One region of the Bacillus vallismortis genome, then DNA from elsewhere that is predicted to be linked to it. Evidence: predicted binding sites of a transcription regulator. Region 1 holds the regulator's gene; the other holds the start of a gene.
What was found. The regulator LexA, encoded in region 1, represses DNA repair genes until DNA is damaged. The targets are predictions, from matches to a motif close to CGAACATATGTTCG.

Region 1 (7,989 bases):
AGCAGATTGAAGTTGGCGGTACAGATCGCGAAAGAGCTGCAGGTTTAGTTGAAGAACTGCAAAATGCAGGTTTTCCTGCTGTCTTGCTTAGTACGGACCACCCGCATGCAGGCGTTAGTCCGAATAACATTGCAAATAAATCAAAAACAGGGCTGAGTATCCAGATCGAAATGAGCACAGGTTTTAGAAGATCTTTGTTCGGCATTTTTTCTTTAAAAAGCAGATCTGTTACTCAAAATGAGAGATTTTATGATTTTACAGAAGTAATGTCCCGTTTTCTGAAAAGTAACTACTGAAAAATAGGAGGCGATAAGTCGGCCTCCTATTCCTCATGCTTCTCGTTTGTAACGTCAGGATACATCTCATCAGCGGCTTCTGTTTGATATTGTAGAGTGTTATCTCTGGCTGTCAGTTCATTTCGGAATGTTTCATCCAGCACATTCTTCAGTAAATACCGATGAAAAAAGTATTCAAAAACAGTCAGGCAGACAGCGGAAAGAAGAGCGGCTGCAAACGGTGAAAAATCATTTCTTGTTTGGGTTAAAGCAAAGACCCAAATCAAAACGAATGAAAGTCCAAAGTCAGCTAATGAAGCTGTAATATTGTTTGTTCTTGGAAGAACGAGCATGTCACCGGAAAGATATGAGACAAAACCTAAGAAAATCGCAATCAACATCACACTTAAAAACGATGCGTAGTAGACCCTGTCTAATATCACATATAAAAGGGCGAGAGTGAAAGCAATCTTTGAGGCTAGTGCAATGAGATGTTTCATTTGATCACCTACATTGTTATTTTTATGAAAAAACCTTTGCAGTAAATGAATGATAAACACATTAAGCAATTTAGTTGAACCCATTTAACAGTCATTATTTTAAACAATCCGATTTTGTTTACACTGGTATTTTTTTCTTGTTGCATGAAACTTTCTTGTTGCATGAAACTTTCTTGGTGCAAAAACGTACATATGGTTGATCAGCCTTAGAGGGGGATTTTATTGTGGAGATACAAGGAATCAATCATTTGTTATTTTCTGTTTCTCATTTGGACACATCGATCGATTTTTATTGCAAAGTGTTTGATGCCAAGCTGCTGGTCAAGGGAAGAACAACAGCATATTTTGATTTGAATGGCATCTGGCTTGCACTTAATGAAGAGCCTGACATTCCGAGAAATGACATCAAGGCATCTTATACACATATTGCTTTTACTATTCAAGATCGTGAATTTGAAGACATATTAGCAAAATTAAAAAGGCTTCATGTCAATATTCTGCCTGGCAGAGAACGAAATGAACGCGATCGAAAGTCTATTTATTTTACCGACCCTGACGGCCATAAATTTGAATTTCATACTGGAAGCCTTCAAGACAGACTTCAGTTTTATAAACAGGAAAAAACACATATGAAATTTTATGATTGAAGCGTCCTCGAGATTTCCCAAAGAACATATACATAAACGTGAGGAAAGAGTAAAATATGGTAAGGGAGGGGTTTGATTGAAAATGAAAATAGTGGTTTTAACGGCAGTTTTGGCGTGTTTTTTAGGCATTTGTACACATGCGTCAGCATTAGAGTTTGATCACAAAACCGACTTTACTTTAAATGACAACACTAAGTCGTTTGTTTTGGAAAACATAAGTGATGTTCCGGCTATCGAGTATTTTTTAGGCTATCAGTTTACGATCTTGGGAGCTAAAAGTTGTTCGATTGAGTTTAAACTTCAACGGATGGGGCTTACCGGGCAATATACCACGCTGAGCACGAAACAATTCAGAGGCAACTGGTTTGATTTTAGTGCTCAAGATAAGATTTCAATTGATCCATTTCATCGATACCGTATCTTTGCAGAAGAACATTCGGAAAACTGTACAAATGTTCGGGTAAAAGGGAGTTATGGTATTCAATATTTTCATTTTGATTGAAGCTCATGATCATAAGGTGAGCTGTTTTTTTACATTAAAAAGAACTAACTAAACTATGTGCTAAATTTTCATATTAATTTAATCGCCGCGCTCCCTCGATAATATCTGAGGCCATATCATTCCCCGACCTAAACATGAAACATTTTTAAGCAGATTACGTCTATATTTGATAGACAGCATTTTGATAAAAAGTTTCCTGAGGGAAAGAATATTTCTTGACTTCAACAATCAATTGATGGATAATTGTGGTGTAAACATGATGTTCTTTTTCCTCCTATTCAGGCTCGCACCTAAAATTCAGGGCGAGCCTGCTTTTTTTTATACAAGAAACCCCCTCTTCATCGAGGAAGAGAGGGTTATTTCATCATTTGATAGTTCAATAGATTAATGGACGGTTCTGAACACACCAATCACTTTCCCTAGAATGCTGACATTCTGTAGGATGATCGGTGCCATCGTTGGGTTTTCAGGCTGTAAGCGAATGTGAGTATCCTCTTTATAGAAACGTTTTACCGTAGCCTCATCATCTTCTGTCATCGCAACGACAATTTCCCCGTTGTTCGCTGTGTTTTGCTGTTTAACGATGACATAATCCCTATCGAGAATACCTGCATCAATCATACTGTCTCCCATAATCTCAAGCATAAACACATGCTCGTCTGGGGGAACCATACGGTCGGGAAGCGGAAAATATTCTTCAATATTTTCTACTGCTGTAATAGGAGATCCCGCCGTGACTTTCCCGATGACCGGTACATTAACGACCTGGCTTTGCGGAATGTCTACTTCTTCATCAAGAATTTCTATTGCTCTTGGTTTTGTCGGATCTCGTCTGATCAGCCCTTTTGTTTCCAAACGGGCCAAGTGGCCGTGGACAGTTGAGCTGGACGCAAGCCCGACAGCCTCTCCGATCTCTCTTACGGAAGGCGGATATCCTTTTGATTTAACCTCTGCTTTAATGAAACTGAGGATATCAAGTTGCCTTTTTGATAGCTTCGTCATTTTTCGCACCTCAAAACGTCGATTTTAAGAAGATTATAGCATGATTTTCCTGACAGTACAAACATAGGTTCGAAAAAACAATTGACAGAAACATTTGTTCGTATATACTGAAATTATAAAAAGCGAACAAACATTCCTGTTGGAGGTTATGATCATGGGTAAAGAATCTATTATTTTTGTCGGTCTGTTCACAGTGATTTTGAGCGCGGTTATCCTTTTGCTGTCATATTCAAGCAACGGCCAGGAGCTTAATCAGTATGTTAAAATAGAAGTCCAGCAAGGCGATACACTTTGGTCTATAGCTGACCAGGTAACAGATAAAAAGAAAATGAACAAACAAGATTTTATTGAATGGGTAGCTGATAAAAATTATCTTCAGACGACTGATATCCAGCCGGGAGATGAATTGGTGATTCCGTTGAAAAAAAAGCATCAGGATGCATATGAATTGGCAACTGTAAGATAGAGAGGAAAGATAGAAAAAATGAAAGCACTCATTTATGCCCGCGTAAGCACAAATAAAGAACAGCAGGAGACGTCATTAAAGCGGCAGGAGGAGGAGCTTACGGCCATTGCGGCCGAGAACGGCATGGAAGTCGTCAAAGTGATTTCCGAAAAAGCAAGCGGATATGAAATGGATCGGGATGGTGTATTTGAGCTGCTTGATGAGATCAAGAATTCTGAAATTGATGTCATTTTGGTTCAGGATGAGACTAGGCTCGGACGGGGAAATGCAAAAATCGCACTGCTTCATTGCATCTATAGAGAAGGTGTGAAAGTCTATACAACCGCTCACAAAGGCGAACTGGAGTTATCGGAGGCTGATTCGATGGTGCTGGAGATCGTCAGCATTGTGGAAGAGTACCAGCGGAAAATTCACAACATGAAAATCAAGCGGGGCATGAAACGCGCAGTGAAAAACGGTTTTAAACCGCAAAAAAACCTGAAAAACCAACATGAAAACAGCGGAAAAGAAAGAATAGAGGTGCCCATCTCAGAGATTGTCCGCTTAAGGGCGAATAAACTGACGTTCGCAGAAATTGCGGCTACGCTCAGGGGGTTTGGCTATGATGTGTCTAAAGCGACAGTCCACCGGCGGTTTCAGGAATACATAGAGAATGACGATACAGCCGATTGAATCAGTTGTAAAACTCTTTTTGATCTAGTAGTATATAGGCAAAATGCAATAAAGGAGTTTAACATGATTTCAAACGAAAAAATTGCCAGAATTAATGAACTTGCTGCCAAAGCCAAAGCTGGCGTTATAACAGAAGAAGAAAAAGCCGAACAGCAAAAGCTCCGTCAAGAGTACCTGAAAGGTTTTCGCTCTTCTATGAAAAACACATTAAAAAGTGTGAAAATCATTGACCCAGAAGGCAATGATGTTACACCAGAAAAACTTAAAAAAGAAAAAAGAAATAATAAACTTCACTAATATAGGAGGAATACGGCAATAACGTATTCCTCTTTTGCATATACTATAAGCAAAACTTTTATGTTACAAATTTCAACAAGTTTCTCTCAATTTTAAGCTGAAACAGTTGAGAAAAAGTCGTCAGACATTTATGATGTAAGGGTACAACACATAAGGAAGGGGATTTTTATGGATACAATTGAAAAGAAATCGGTTGCTACCATTCGCACACTCTCAATAGACGCTATTGAAAAAGCAAATTCTGGTCACCCAGGGATGCCAATGGGGACAGCTCCAATGGCATACACACTATGGACAAAATTTTTGAACGTAAGTCCGTCAAACCCTGGCTGGTTTAACCGTGACCGTTTTGTTTTATCTGCCGGACATGGATCAGCACTTTTATACAGCATGCTTCATTTAAGCGGGTTTGATCTGAGCATCGAAGATCTTAAGGGATTCCGCCAGTGGGGCAGCAAAACACCTGGACATCCGGAATTCGGACATACTGCCGGTGTTGATGCGACAACAGGTCCGCTCGGCCAGGGAATTGCCATGGCTGTCGGAATGGCTATCGCTGAACGCCATTTAGCGGAAACTTACAACCGCGATTCATTTAACGTAGTCGATCATTATACATACAGTATCTGCGGTGATGGTGATTTAATGGAAGGTATTTCTTCTGAAGCAGCTTCACTTGCAGGCCACCTTCAGCTTGGCCGTCTGATCGTATTATACGATTCTAATGACATTTCTCTTGATGGAGATCTCGACCGTTCATTCTCTGAAAATGTGAAGCAGCGTTTTGAAGCAATGAATTGGGAAGTTCTTTATGTTGAGGATGGAAATAATATTGAAGAATTAACAGCGGCTATTGAAAAAGCACGCCAAAATGAAAAGAAACCTACATTAATCGAAGTGAAAACAACGATCGGATTTGGTTCACCTAACCGTGCCGGCACATCCGGTGTTCACGGTGCTCCGCTTGGTAAAGAGGAAAGCAAATTAACAAAAGAAGCATACGCGTGGACGTATGAAGAAGATTTTTACGTTCCTTCAGAAGTTTATGAGCATTTCGCTGAAGCGGTTAAAGAGTCAGGCGAGAAAAAGGAACAAGAATGGAATGCCCAATTCAATAAATATAAAGAAGTTTATCCTGAACTTGCTGAACAGCTTGAACTGGCAATCAAAGGAGAGCTTCCGAAGGATTGGGATCAAGAGGTTCCTGTTTATGAAAAAGGAAGCAGCTTGGCATCCCGTGCATCATCCGGTGAAGTTCTTAACGGACTTGCGAAAAAAATTCCTTTCTTTGTTGGAGGATCTGCTGACCTGGCGGGTTCAAACAAAACAACAATTAAAAATGAAGGTGATTTTACAGCGGTTGATTACTCAGGCAAAAACTTCTGGTTTGGTGTTCGTGAATTTGCGATGGGTGCAGCATTAAATGGCATGGCGCTCCATGGCGGACTTCGTGTATTCGGCGGAACTTTCTTCGTCTTCTCTGACTACCTGCGTCCGGCGATTCGCCTTGCAGCATTAATGGGTCTTCCTGTCACATATGTCTTCACACATGACAGTATTGCGGTTGGTGAAGACGGCCCGACACACGAGCCTGTTGAACAGCTTGCTTCACTCCGTGCGATGCCTAATCTTTCCTTGATCCGTCCTGCAGACGGCAATGAGACAGCGGCTGCATGGAAGCTCGCGGTGCAAAGCACTGAACAGCCAACAGCGCTTGTATTGACACGCCAAAACCTTCCGACAATTGACCAAACAGCTGAAGAAGCATTGGCAGGAGTAGAAAAAGGTGCGTATGTCGTTTCTAAACCTAAAAACGAAACACCTGACGCTCTTCTCATCGCTTCAGGCTCTGAGGTAGGTCTTGCGATTGAAGCGCAGGCTGAATTGGCAAAAGAAAATATCGATGTTTCTGTTGTCAGCATGCCATCAATGGACCGTTTTGACAAACAATCAATCGAATACAAGAACGCCGTCCTTCCTGCAGATGTGAAAAAACGTCTTGCAATTGAAATGGGCGCATCATTCGGATGGGGCAAATACACAGGACTTGAGGGAGATGTGCTCGGCATAGACCGATTCGGTGCATCCGCTCCTGGTGAAACCATCATCAATGAATACGGCTTCTCAGTTCCAAACGTAGTGAACCGAGTCAAAGCACTACTCAATAAGTAAGTCTTTCAAAGAGGATGAGTCAAATCATCCTCTTTTTCTTGTATATCCGACAAAAATAGTATTGGCTGTTTAACAGTAATAGACAATTCTTTCTTTTCTTCTTATGTATAATAGAGTGCAAATCACTTGCTGCTGGAAAAGGGGATGAAAAGATGGAACGTCACTACTATACGTACCTGATAAAAGAGGAATTTGCCAACCACTATTTCGGACGGGAATCGGTTATGTTTGAGCTGTTTCAAGACTATCATTGGACAAGCCTAACAAAGCAGCGATATGAAATGACAGAGAAACAGATTCAATATATTACACAGCCAATCCCGATTTTACATATGCATCAGCGGTTAAAAATGAATTTAAGCAATGTGGAGTACAGGCAGCTGGATTATATTTATAGATTAGCTTTGCCGAAAGCAAAAGGCCACGCGACGTTAATGATGAAAGAGAACATGATAGAGATTGTGGCTTCGGGACATTACGAGGCAGAAACGATTTTCTTTGAAGTGTTGAGGAAAGTAAGCCCGTGCTTTCTGGCAATGGATTTCAATTCGAAGCGTTATGGATGGCTAAATCCGGTGAAAGAAAGAAATTTTGTCTAAAACCGAAGAAAAAGAGATGTAAATGTTGTATAATAGCTTTTGGTTTAGTACACTTTAAACTAGACAACATGAAGGAGGAAATAAAATGACTTTATGGGTTGGCATCCTAGTGGGCGTTGTTGCATTGCTCATAGGTGTTGCACTCGGGTTTTTTATTGCTCGTAAATATATGATGAGCTATCTTAAAAAGAATCCGCCTATTAATGAACAAATGTTACGCATGATGATGATGCAAATGGGAATGAAACCTTCTCAAAAGAAAATTAATCAAATGATGAAAGCCATGAATAATCAAACGAAATAATACGTAAAGATTATGATATAGAGAAACATGGTTATAAAATAAAAAACCCTTAACGGGTTTTTTATTTTGCAATCATTCGTCACCCGCTACTGCTCGAAGGCGCTGCTTTTGATATTGTATGAGAAGATGGTCAAGCTCCTGACTGAGCTCTATCGTCATATGAGATGTCATTCCGTTCGCCATGACAATTTGCAGCAGCTCTGCTCTTTTTTTTTCGATTTCATTTAATAGATGCTCTTTAATCACAGGGATGTATCCTTTCATACATTAGATCTTCAAAGTGAATGTTTATATTATATCCATTTTTATACTAATTTTCAAATGAGAAGGAGTACAATATCTCAATGTCAAATTAAATTATATAAGTTTTTTCTAAAAATAGAAATCCTTCAAGTGAAAGTGTTAAAAAAATGAAATGATTTTGTCATTTGAAGGAGTGTCAAATCGTGAAGGGATGATGACATGGGAGACGTGAATTATTTTTTGACATTCGGAGCGGGATTTTTATCTTTTATTTCGCCTTGCTGCCTGCCGCTTTACCCGGCTTTCTTGT
Region 2 (7,989 bases), 390 kb from region 1:
ATAAAGAGCTTAACTTACATACATTATATACACAGCACAATCGTGAGTCTTGGTCTGGTTTTGGGGGACATTTGTCGATTGCTGTATCAGAAGAAGAGGCAAAAGCTGTGGAAGGGCTGAATGATTATTTATCTGTTGAAGAAGTGGAAACGATTTATATCCCGCTTGTTCGCCTCCTTCATTTGCATGTTGAGTCTGCCGCTAAACGCAATCAGCATGTCAATGTTTTTTTGAAGCATCCTCATTCAGCCAAAATTCCGTTTATGATCGGCATTGCCGGCAGTGTGGCAGTCGGAAAAAGCACGACGGCGCGAATTTTGCAGAAGCTTCTTTCGCGTTTGCCGGGAAGCCCTAAAGTGAGCCTTATCACGACAGATGGTTTTTTATTTCCTACAGCCGAGCTGAAGAAGCGAAATATGCTGTCACGAAAAGGGTTTCCTGAGAGCTATGACGTAAAGGCGCTGCTCGAATTTTTGAATGACTTAAAATCAGGAAAAGACAGCGTAAAGGCTCCGGTGTATTCCCATCTCACCTATGACCGGGAAGAAGGCGTGTTCGAGGTTGTGGAACAGGCCGATATTGTGATTATTGAAGGGATTAATGTTCTTCAGTCGCCCACCTTGGAGGATGACCGGGAAGATCCGCGTATTTTTGTCTCCGATTTCTTTGATTTTTCGATTTATGTGGACGCGGACGAAAGCCGGATTTTCACATGGTATTTAGAACGTTTTCGTCTGCTTCGGGAAACTGCGTTTCAAAATCCCGATTCTTATTTTCATAAATTTAAAGACTTGTCTGATCAAGAGGCTGACGAGATGGCAGCCTCGATTTGGGAGAGTGTTAACCGGCCGAACTTATATGAAAATATCTTGCCGACTAAATTCAGGTCGGATCTCATTTTGCGTAAGGGAGACGGGCATAAGGTTGAAGAAGTGCTGGTAAGGCGGGTGTGATATCGTGCATCATATCGAACTGTATGTCTCTGATTTGGAAGCCTCTAGGCGATTTTGGGGATGGTTCCTAACCGAAATTGGCTATAAAGAGTATCAAAAATGGAGCTCAGGCATCAGCTGGAAGAAAGATCGTTTTTACCTTGTGATTGTGCAGGCGAAAGAGCCATTTCTAGAGCCGGAATACCACAGGTGCCGCGTCGGGCTGAACCATCTCGCATTTCATGCTGAATCCAAGCTGCAAGTCGACCTGATGACCGAAAAACTGGCGGCAAAAGGCTATCGTGTGTTGTACCGAGACCGGCATCCTTTTGCCGGAGGAGACGGGCATTATGCAGTTTATTGTGAGGATCCGGACAGGATTAAGGTAGAGCTCGTTGCCCCAAGCGGTCAATCATAGGGTGTTAAGCTTTTTCTCAATGCGGTCAAGCTGCGCTTTTCGGTTCTTCGCATACTTGAAGCTTATAACCTGCAAACATAATAAATACGAAAAGATGAACATCAAATGGCCTATATGCATGTTCATCACTTCATCGTTGCGGGAGAGATTGGTTTTCTCCCGCGTTTTTTTAGTTAAAGCGGCTTTTCCAGGCCGGAACGGTGTTTTGTGATTTCCGTTTTCATCTGCCGATAGGCGAACGCTAAAAATGGCAGGCCGAGCAGGGTAATGCCGCTCAAGACAGAAAAAATAAAAATCGGCCGTCCGGCGCCAAACAGATCTATACACAACCCTCCAATCCAGGGGCCAATAACGTTTCCGAGCTGTGAAAAACCGATTGCCCCGAAATAAGTGCCTTTTAATCCTGGTTTTGCAATCTGGTCTACAAACAAGTCCATCATAGAGAATAGAAGCACTTCACCAATTGTAAATGTGACCACAATCATCACTAGTGAGGAAACACCGTGTGATATGGTGAAAATGGCCATGCTGATACTCACCATCACATTACCGAGCATCAGGGAGCAAAGCGGCGAAAAACGCTTTGCAAAATGGACGATGGGAAATTGCGTCGCCAGCACAACGATTGCGTTTAACGTGAGCATCACCCCATACAGCTTCGTTCCATTGCTGATCAAGGGGTTCTGCGCCATATACCGCGGGAATGTGGAACTGAATTGTGAGTAGCCGAAGGTGCATAGCGTAATGCCAACCAAAGCAATTGTAAAAAGATGATCTTTTTGCGTCACCATAAACGCTTCCCGCACGCTCATATGCCGGGATTGGCCTAATGCTGACGAGGATGGATGTTTTTTAAATTGGACAGCAAGTATAAGGCCGTATAATCCGTAAATCACTGCGGGGACCAAAAAGGGTCCGGTCGATTGCGATGAGCCGAAATACAGGCCGAGCACCGGTCCGAAGACCACGCCGATATTAATAGCCGCATAGCGTAAATTAAAAACAAGCAATCTCGTTTTTTCTTCTGTCATATCAGACAGCAAAGCCTTTGAAGCGGGCTCGAACAGTGATTTGCAAAGACCGTTTAATGCGTTTACCACAAAAAACATCCAGAGATGAGATGCCGCCGCGAACCCTGCAAATACCAGCATCCAGCCGAAAATGGACACGAGCATCATGTTTTTTCTGCCGAATTTGTCCGAGATATATCCGCCGTAAAAGCTCGCAAGGATGCCCACTGATGAGCTTGCGGCGATAACAAGTCCGGCATAAGAAGCTGATGTGCCTTGGACGGCTGTTAAATAAATCGCTAAAAAAGGAATGCTCATCGATGTTGCCATTCGGCCGAAAATGGTTCCGATGATAATTGTCCAGCTGATGGGGTGGATATCTTTCCATTTCTTCATGAATCGTATTCTCTCCTGTATGTAAGATCATTTTCTATCATATATGAAAAAATTTCCTTATCCAATGGAACATTCAAAATATTTTCTTTTTCATATGAAAACATATCTTATCGCTGTCGGAGTGTACATCGTTGAAGTGGCGGCTGAAGCGTTGAGAAGGAACATGCCAATATATCCGATGCTTAGTTATGGTAGTGAAAGCACATTATGTAATGTAATTGATGCTGCAATACGTGAGCATTTCAAAGCTTAGGCAGGCTGTGGAACTAAACGGGTGTCTGGTTAATAGGAAAGGCGATGGCGTTGATGCAGGTGACACTGGATAGACCCTTTCTCCGTGATGGCAAAACGATTGTTTGTTATCACGGCGGTGTTTTCAAAGAAAAGCCGCATAGCGGCTGAAAGAGCGGATAGTCCAATTCGGGGCGCTGTGCACCTCTGTTTCTTTTCGCCCATGGTTAAGAGAACAGCCCTTGGTTTGTGACATAGTCATAAATGATATCTTCTATATGCGCATGCAGATCCTCATCGGGCTCTTCATTCTGTCTCTCTTCCAAGGCTGCTTTCAGGCTTTGTTTTTCATACGGGCTTAATGGATCTATGGCAACATTTCGGCCGTATTGGCGCAGTGCCTGTCCCATCATTTTCTCGACAAATTTCTCCATTATGACTCTCCTATCTTTATGCTTCGCTTTTATTCTACTAAATGTTTTTCTTCTCTCACACCCTTGGATCATATTTTCTGTCAGACAAGAATCATTTACCAGTATAAACCGAACGTACTTTCGCATATAATAGAAAAACGAACATAAGTTCTTTTTTTAGAGGTGTGTATGATGAAAGAAAAAGTGATTTTTCTCGTTGACATGCAATCGTTTTATGCATCTGTAGAGAAAGCGGAAAATCCACATTTGAAAAATAGGCCCGTCATTGTGTCGGGTGATCCCGAAAAAAGGGGAGGAGTCGTATTGGCTGCCTGCCCGCTGGCAAAACAAACGGGGGTCGCGAATGCATCGCGTTTGTGGGAGGCGCAGGAAAAGTGCCCTGAAGCTATTGTGCTCCGGCCCCGTATGCAGCGGTATATTGATGTATCACTCCAAATTACGGCGATTCTAGAGGAATATACAGACCTTGTGGAACCGTATTCCATTGATGAGCAATTCATGGACATTACAGGCAGCCAGAAGCTGTTTGGGGCGCCGGAGGAGATCGCGAAAAGCATTCAGGGCAGAATCATGCGGGAGATCGGCGTTTATGCGCGGGTCGGAATCGGCTCTAATAAAGCGCTGGCCAAAATCGCGTGCGACAATTTTGCCAAAAAGAATAAGAACGGTATTTTTACCTTAACGAAAGAAAATATGAAAACCGACATGTGGCCGCTTCCGGTGGGCAGCATGTTTGGCGTTGGGAGCCGAATGAAGCATCACTTAAACCGGATGGGCATCAGCACGATCGGCGGGCTCGCGTCTTTTCCGCTCGAACTTTTAAAAAAGAAATGGGGCATTAACGGCCACGTGCTGTGGATGACAGCGAACGGGATCGACTATTCTCCTGTGTCAACTTCATCTCTGGACGGGCAAAAGGCGATAGGCCATGGAATGACTCTCCCGAGAGACTACGAACACTTTGACAAAGAAATCAAGGTCGTGCTGCTGGAACTGAGTGAAGAAGTGTGCAGGCGAAGCCGAAACGCCGGGGCAATGGGGCAGACGGTGTCAGTAAGCTGCCGGGGTGCTGATTTTGATTGGCCGACGGGCTTCAACCGGCAAGTGAAGCTGGCGGAGCCGACAAATTCTACCCAGGATGTATATGAGGCCGTATGCCGGCTGTTTCTTACGTTTTGGGACGGGAAGCCTGTCCGCCGCCTCGGGGTCAATTTGTCTCAGCTCTCCTCTGATGACATATGGCAGCTCAATTTATTTCAGGATGATGCAAAGAAAATGAGCCTTGGCTATGTGATGGATGGCATTAAAAGCCGGTTCGGCGATACAGCCATCATCAGGGCGGCGTCACTGACAGCGGCAGGCCAGGCATTTGAACGCGCGGCTAAAATAGGAGGGCATTATAAATGAACGACCATTTAAAAAGAGGCAACATGCTGTGGGAAGGGAGCAGGATGTTTCTGCCGGAACATAAACAAAGCCTGCTTGAGAGAAAGCGCCATAAACAAAAGCTGCAAAAGCCGATCCTTGATTCTGATAAGCTGGAGGAAATGAATCAAACGCTTTGCGCCGCGATGGAGTTTGCTCAGAATGTCACTGTCAGCTGCTTCCAGGACGGTGAAATCGTCCGCCGCACCGGGAAAATCTGCCGGTATGAAGAGTTTGAAAAAACAGTATGGGTAAAAGCAGACGAGGATCAGATTTATAAGCTGAAACTTGATCAGGTGCTTGATATTGTGCTGTAAAGTTTCTCCCCCCTGCACTGGGGGGAGAAATATGTTGCAGAAAAGAAGGCATTTACAATTCCAGTCAGGCAAAATATAATTTTTATATTGCAGAAAAAAAGAGCTGACATTCGTTTTGCCAGACGGAGGGAGATCAAATCGTAAATGGATATTCGAACAATTACGTCTTCAGATTATGAAATGGTAACGTCTGTAATGAATGAATGGTGGGGCGGCCGGCAGCTGAAAGAAAAATTGCCGAGACTATTTTTTGAGCATTTTCAGGACACAAGCTTTATTACATCTGAACAGAACAGTATGACAGGATTTTTAATCGGGTTTCAATCGCAATCGGATCCTGAAACGGCATACATCCATTTCTCCGGTGTGCACCCTGATTTCAGAAAAATGCAAATAGGGAAACAATTATATGATGTCTTTATTGAAACGGTAAAACAAAGAGGCTGCACCCGGATCAAGTGCGTCACTTCACCGGTGAATAAGGTATCAATCGCGTATCACACAAAGTTGGGCTTTGACATTGAAAAGGGCACCAAAACGGTAAATGGCGTTTCAGTGTTTGCAAACTACGATGGCCCGGGCCAAGACAAGGTCCTGTTTGTCAAAAACATATGAGGGGGAAATAGGATGGATTTTTTATCAAAAACCCCTGAGCCTCCTTATTATGCTGTCGTTTTTTCGTCTGTCAAAAGCGAAAGTGACACAGAATATGCGGAAACAGCAGAGCGGATGGTATCGCTGGCGGCGGATCAGCCCGGATTTTTAGGCGTCGAAAGCGTTCGGGAAGCGAATGGAAGGGGCATAACGGTTTCCTATTGGGACAGTATGGACGCCATAAATCGCTGGAAGCATCACACTGAACATCAAGCGGCAAAAGAAAAAGGAAAGAGCGTTTGGTACGCGTCGTATGCAGTCCGCGTCGCAAAGGTTGAGAGGCAGCGGCTATTTTCAGGAGAACAGAAATGATTGAATTTCTTCAGCATAAGAAAGACAGCGCAGCGCGTGAGATTATTGCCGTACAGCAGCCCGCCTACATCAAAGAAGCGGAGCTAATCGGTTTTGGCGGTATTCCCGCCTTACAAGAGAAGGTCAAGGATATTCAAGCATCTCATGAACAGTTTGCGGGATATCGGAAAGACAGCAAACTGATCGGCGTCATTTCATATGAGAAAAACATGCATCATCTCACCATTTGCAGGCTGGTTGTGCATCCCGGCAGTTTCAGAAACGGGATTGGACGAGCACTTCTGCGATTTGTCATCGAGCAAAACGAAGACGCTGAGCTGATTGAAGTGGCAACAGCCGAGAACAATACACCGGCCGTGTCACTGTACACAAAGGCAGGGTTTCAAAAGATTGAAACGGTGAGAGCAGCGGAGGGTCTGGTGCTGTCGGTCTTTCATTTGTATCCGAAAAGAAAAGTTGAAGTGGTTCTCTACAATGAAAAATGGGCGGAACTTTTCAGTGAAGAAAAAGAACGGCTGAAGCTTGTGTTCGGACCTGAGATCATCGGTGTTCATCATATCGGAAGCACATCGATCCCGAACATGGCGGCAAAGCCAATCATTGATATTCTGATTGAAGTAAGATGTATTGAAGCTGTAAGCCAATATGATACACAAATGAAGGCTATCGGCTATACACCGAAAGGAGAAAACGGCATAGCTGGCAGGCGTTATTTCCAAAAGGGCGGAAATAAACGCACCCACCACGTCCATATATATGAAAAGGGAAACCCTGCTGTTGAAAGGCATATGCTGTTCAGAGATTATCTCAGAGCCCATCCAAAAATAGCGGCCGAATACGCTGTTCTCAAAAAACGACTGGCGGCCCATTATCCGGATCGTATCGATCAGTACATACAAGAGAAACATGATTGGATGAAGGCTGCAGAAGAACATGCGAAGCGATGGAAAGAAGGCAGAAACAATGCGGATGGAAGCGTTGTATGCTACAATAGCGAAAATGATGGAAACGGGGGTCTCACCTTATGAACATACATGTGACAGATGCAGCGAAACAGACACTGCAGCAGGCGTTTGACGCCAACCCAGGGAAAAAAGCCCAGCTTCGTTACGATGCAGAAGGATGCGGCTGCGCGGTAAGCGGTGTACCGACAATTTGGCTGGCAAACGAATTAACGGGACAGTGCGAGCAGCTGGAAACGAACGGCATCCCGCTTTATATCCAATCGTCGCAAAAAGTGTTTTTTGACGATCAAATGACGATCGATTACAATGAAAAAGCCAAAACACTGGCGCTGAAAAGCCCGGCTGAAATGCTCAGCCCCAGAATGAGCATATTAGTAAAGTAGGGAGACACGAAACGTGGAACAAAAGCTGAAGTCAATGAAGAACACAGCACAGAATAAAACGTGGGTATCCTTCCTGAACCAAAACCATCCCTATACCTTGCTCCACTGGTCAATTGGAGGAGCAGAGTCAATCAAGAAAGATGTTTGGCTGCTGCAGGATGAAATGACCTTCGAAACGCAGGAGTTTACAACAATAGATCTTGCAATTGAATGGATCAGAGAAAATATGGATGGCATTACCGACGTTTTATGAAATGGAAAAGCGAAAGAGCCGAAGAGGCCTTTCGCTTTTTATTATGGAAAAGAAAAACCTAAGGTTCCAAGACGCTTCCAAAGTGGTATATTCCGCTGAGGTGCCAACATCAATCGTTTTAGCACAAGCAACTTGGGAGTAGAGTTGTGGAAAAGAGATGCGAGATGATCGAAGAAACAGCGTGAAAAGTCCTCCGTTAATAAACGCGCAATACAAAGTATGGGAGTCCCATAAAAAACGGAGATGGTTTGACGTCAAA

Region 2: BV11031_RS06120 (DNA polymerase IV) is a predicted target of LexA. The motif match lies at 3,531-3,544, and genes of this name have one in related genera.

Annotation. Positions count from the first base shown of each region.
Region 1 is NZ_CP026362.1:1,514,820-1,522,808, reverse strand. It holds gene BV11031_RS08170 (poly-gamma-glutamate hydrolase family protein) at 1-296, shown strand, start outside; gene BV11031_RS08165 (YndM family protein) at 323-775, opposite strand; gene fosB (metallothiol transferase FosB) at 1,000-1,422, shown strand; gene BV11031_RS08155 (hypothetical protein) at 1,505-1,924, shown strand; gene lexA (transcriptional repressor LexA) at 2,309-2,926, opposite strand; gene yneA (cell division suppressor protein YneA) at 3,075-3,392, shown strand; gene BV11031_RS08135 (YneB family resolvase-like protein) at 3,411-4,064, shown strand; gene BV11031_RS08130 (DUF896 domain-containing protein) at 4,128-4,361, shown strand; gene tkt (transketolase) at 4,530-6,533, shown strand; gene sirA (sporulation inhibitor of replication protein SirA) at 6,686-7,132, shown strand; gene BV11031_RS08115 (YneF family protein) at 7,218-7,436, shown strand; gene ynzD (aspartyl-phosphate phosphatase YnzD) at 7,509-7,682, opposite strand; gene ccdA (cytochrome c-type biogenesis protein CcdA) at 7,899-7,989, shown strand, end outside.
Region 2 is NZ_CP026362.1:1,124,452-1,132,440, forward strand. It holds gene coaA (type I pantothenate kinase) at 1-953, shown strand, start outside; gene BV11031_RS06105 (VOC family protein) at 958-1,350, shown strand; gene BV11031_RS06110 (MDR family MFS transporter) at 1,524-2,756, opposite strand; gene BV11031_RS06115 (YqzH family protein) at 3,215-3,421, opposite strand; gene BV11031_RS06120 (DNA polymerase IV) at 3,590-4,828, shown strand; gene BV11031_RS06125 (YolD-like family protein) at 4,825-5,163, shown strand; gene BV11031_RS06130 (GNAT family N-acetyltransferase) at 5,308-5,778, shown strand; partial or broken gene BV11031_RS06135 (antibiotic biosynthesis monooxygenase family protein) at 5,791-6,133, shown strand; gene BV11031_RS06140 (bifunctional GNAT family N-acetyltransferase/GrpB family protein) at 6,126-7,157, shown strand; gene BV11031_RS06145 (iron-sulfur cluster biosynthesis family protein) at 7,154-7,477, shown strand; gene BV11031_RS06150 (YqkC family protein) at 7,491-7,730, shown strand.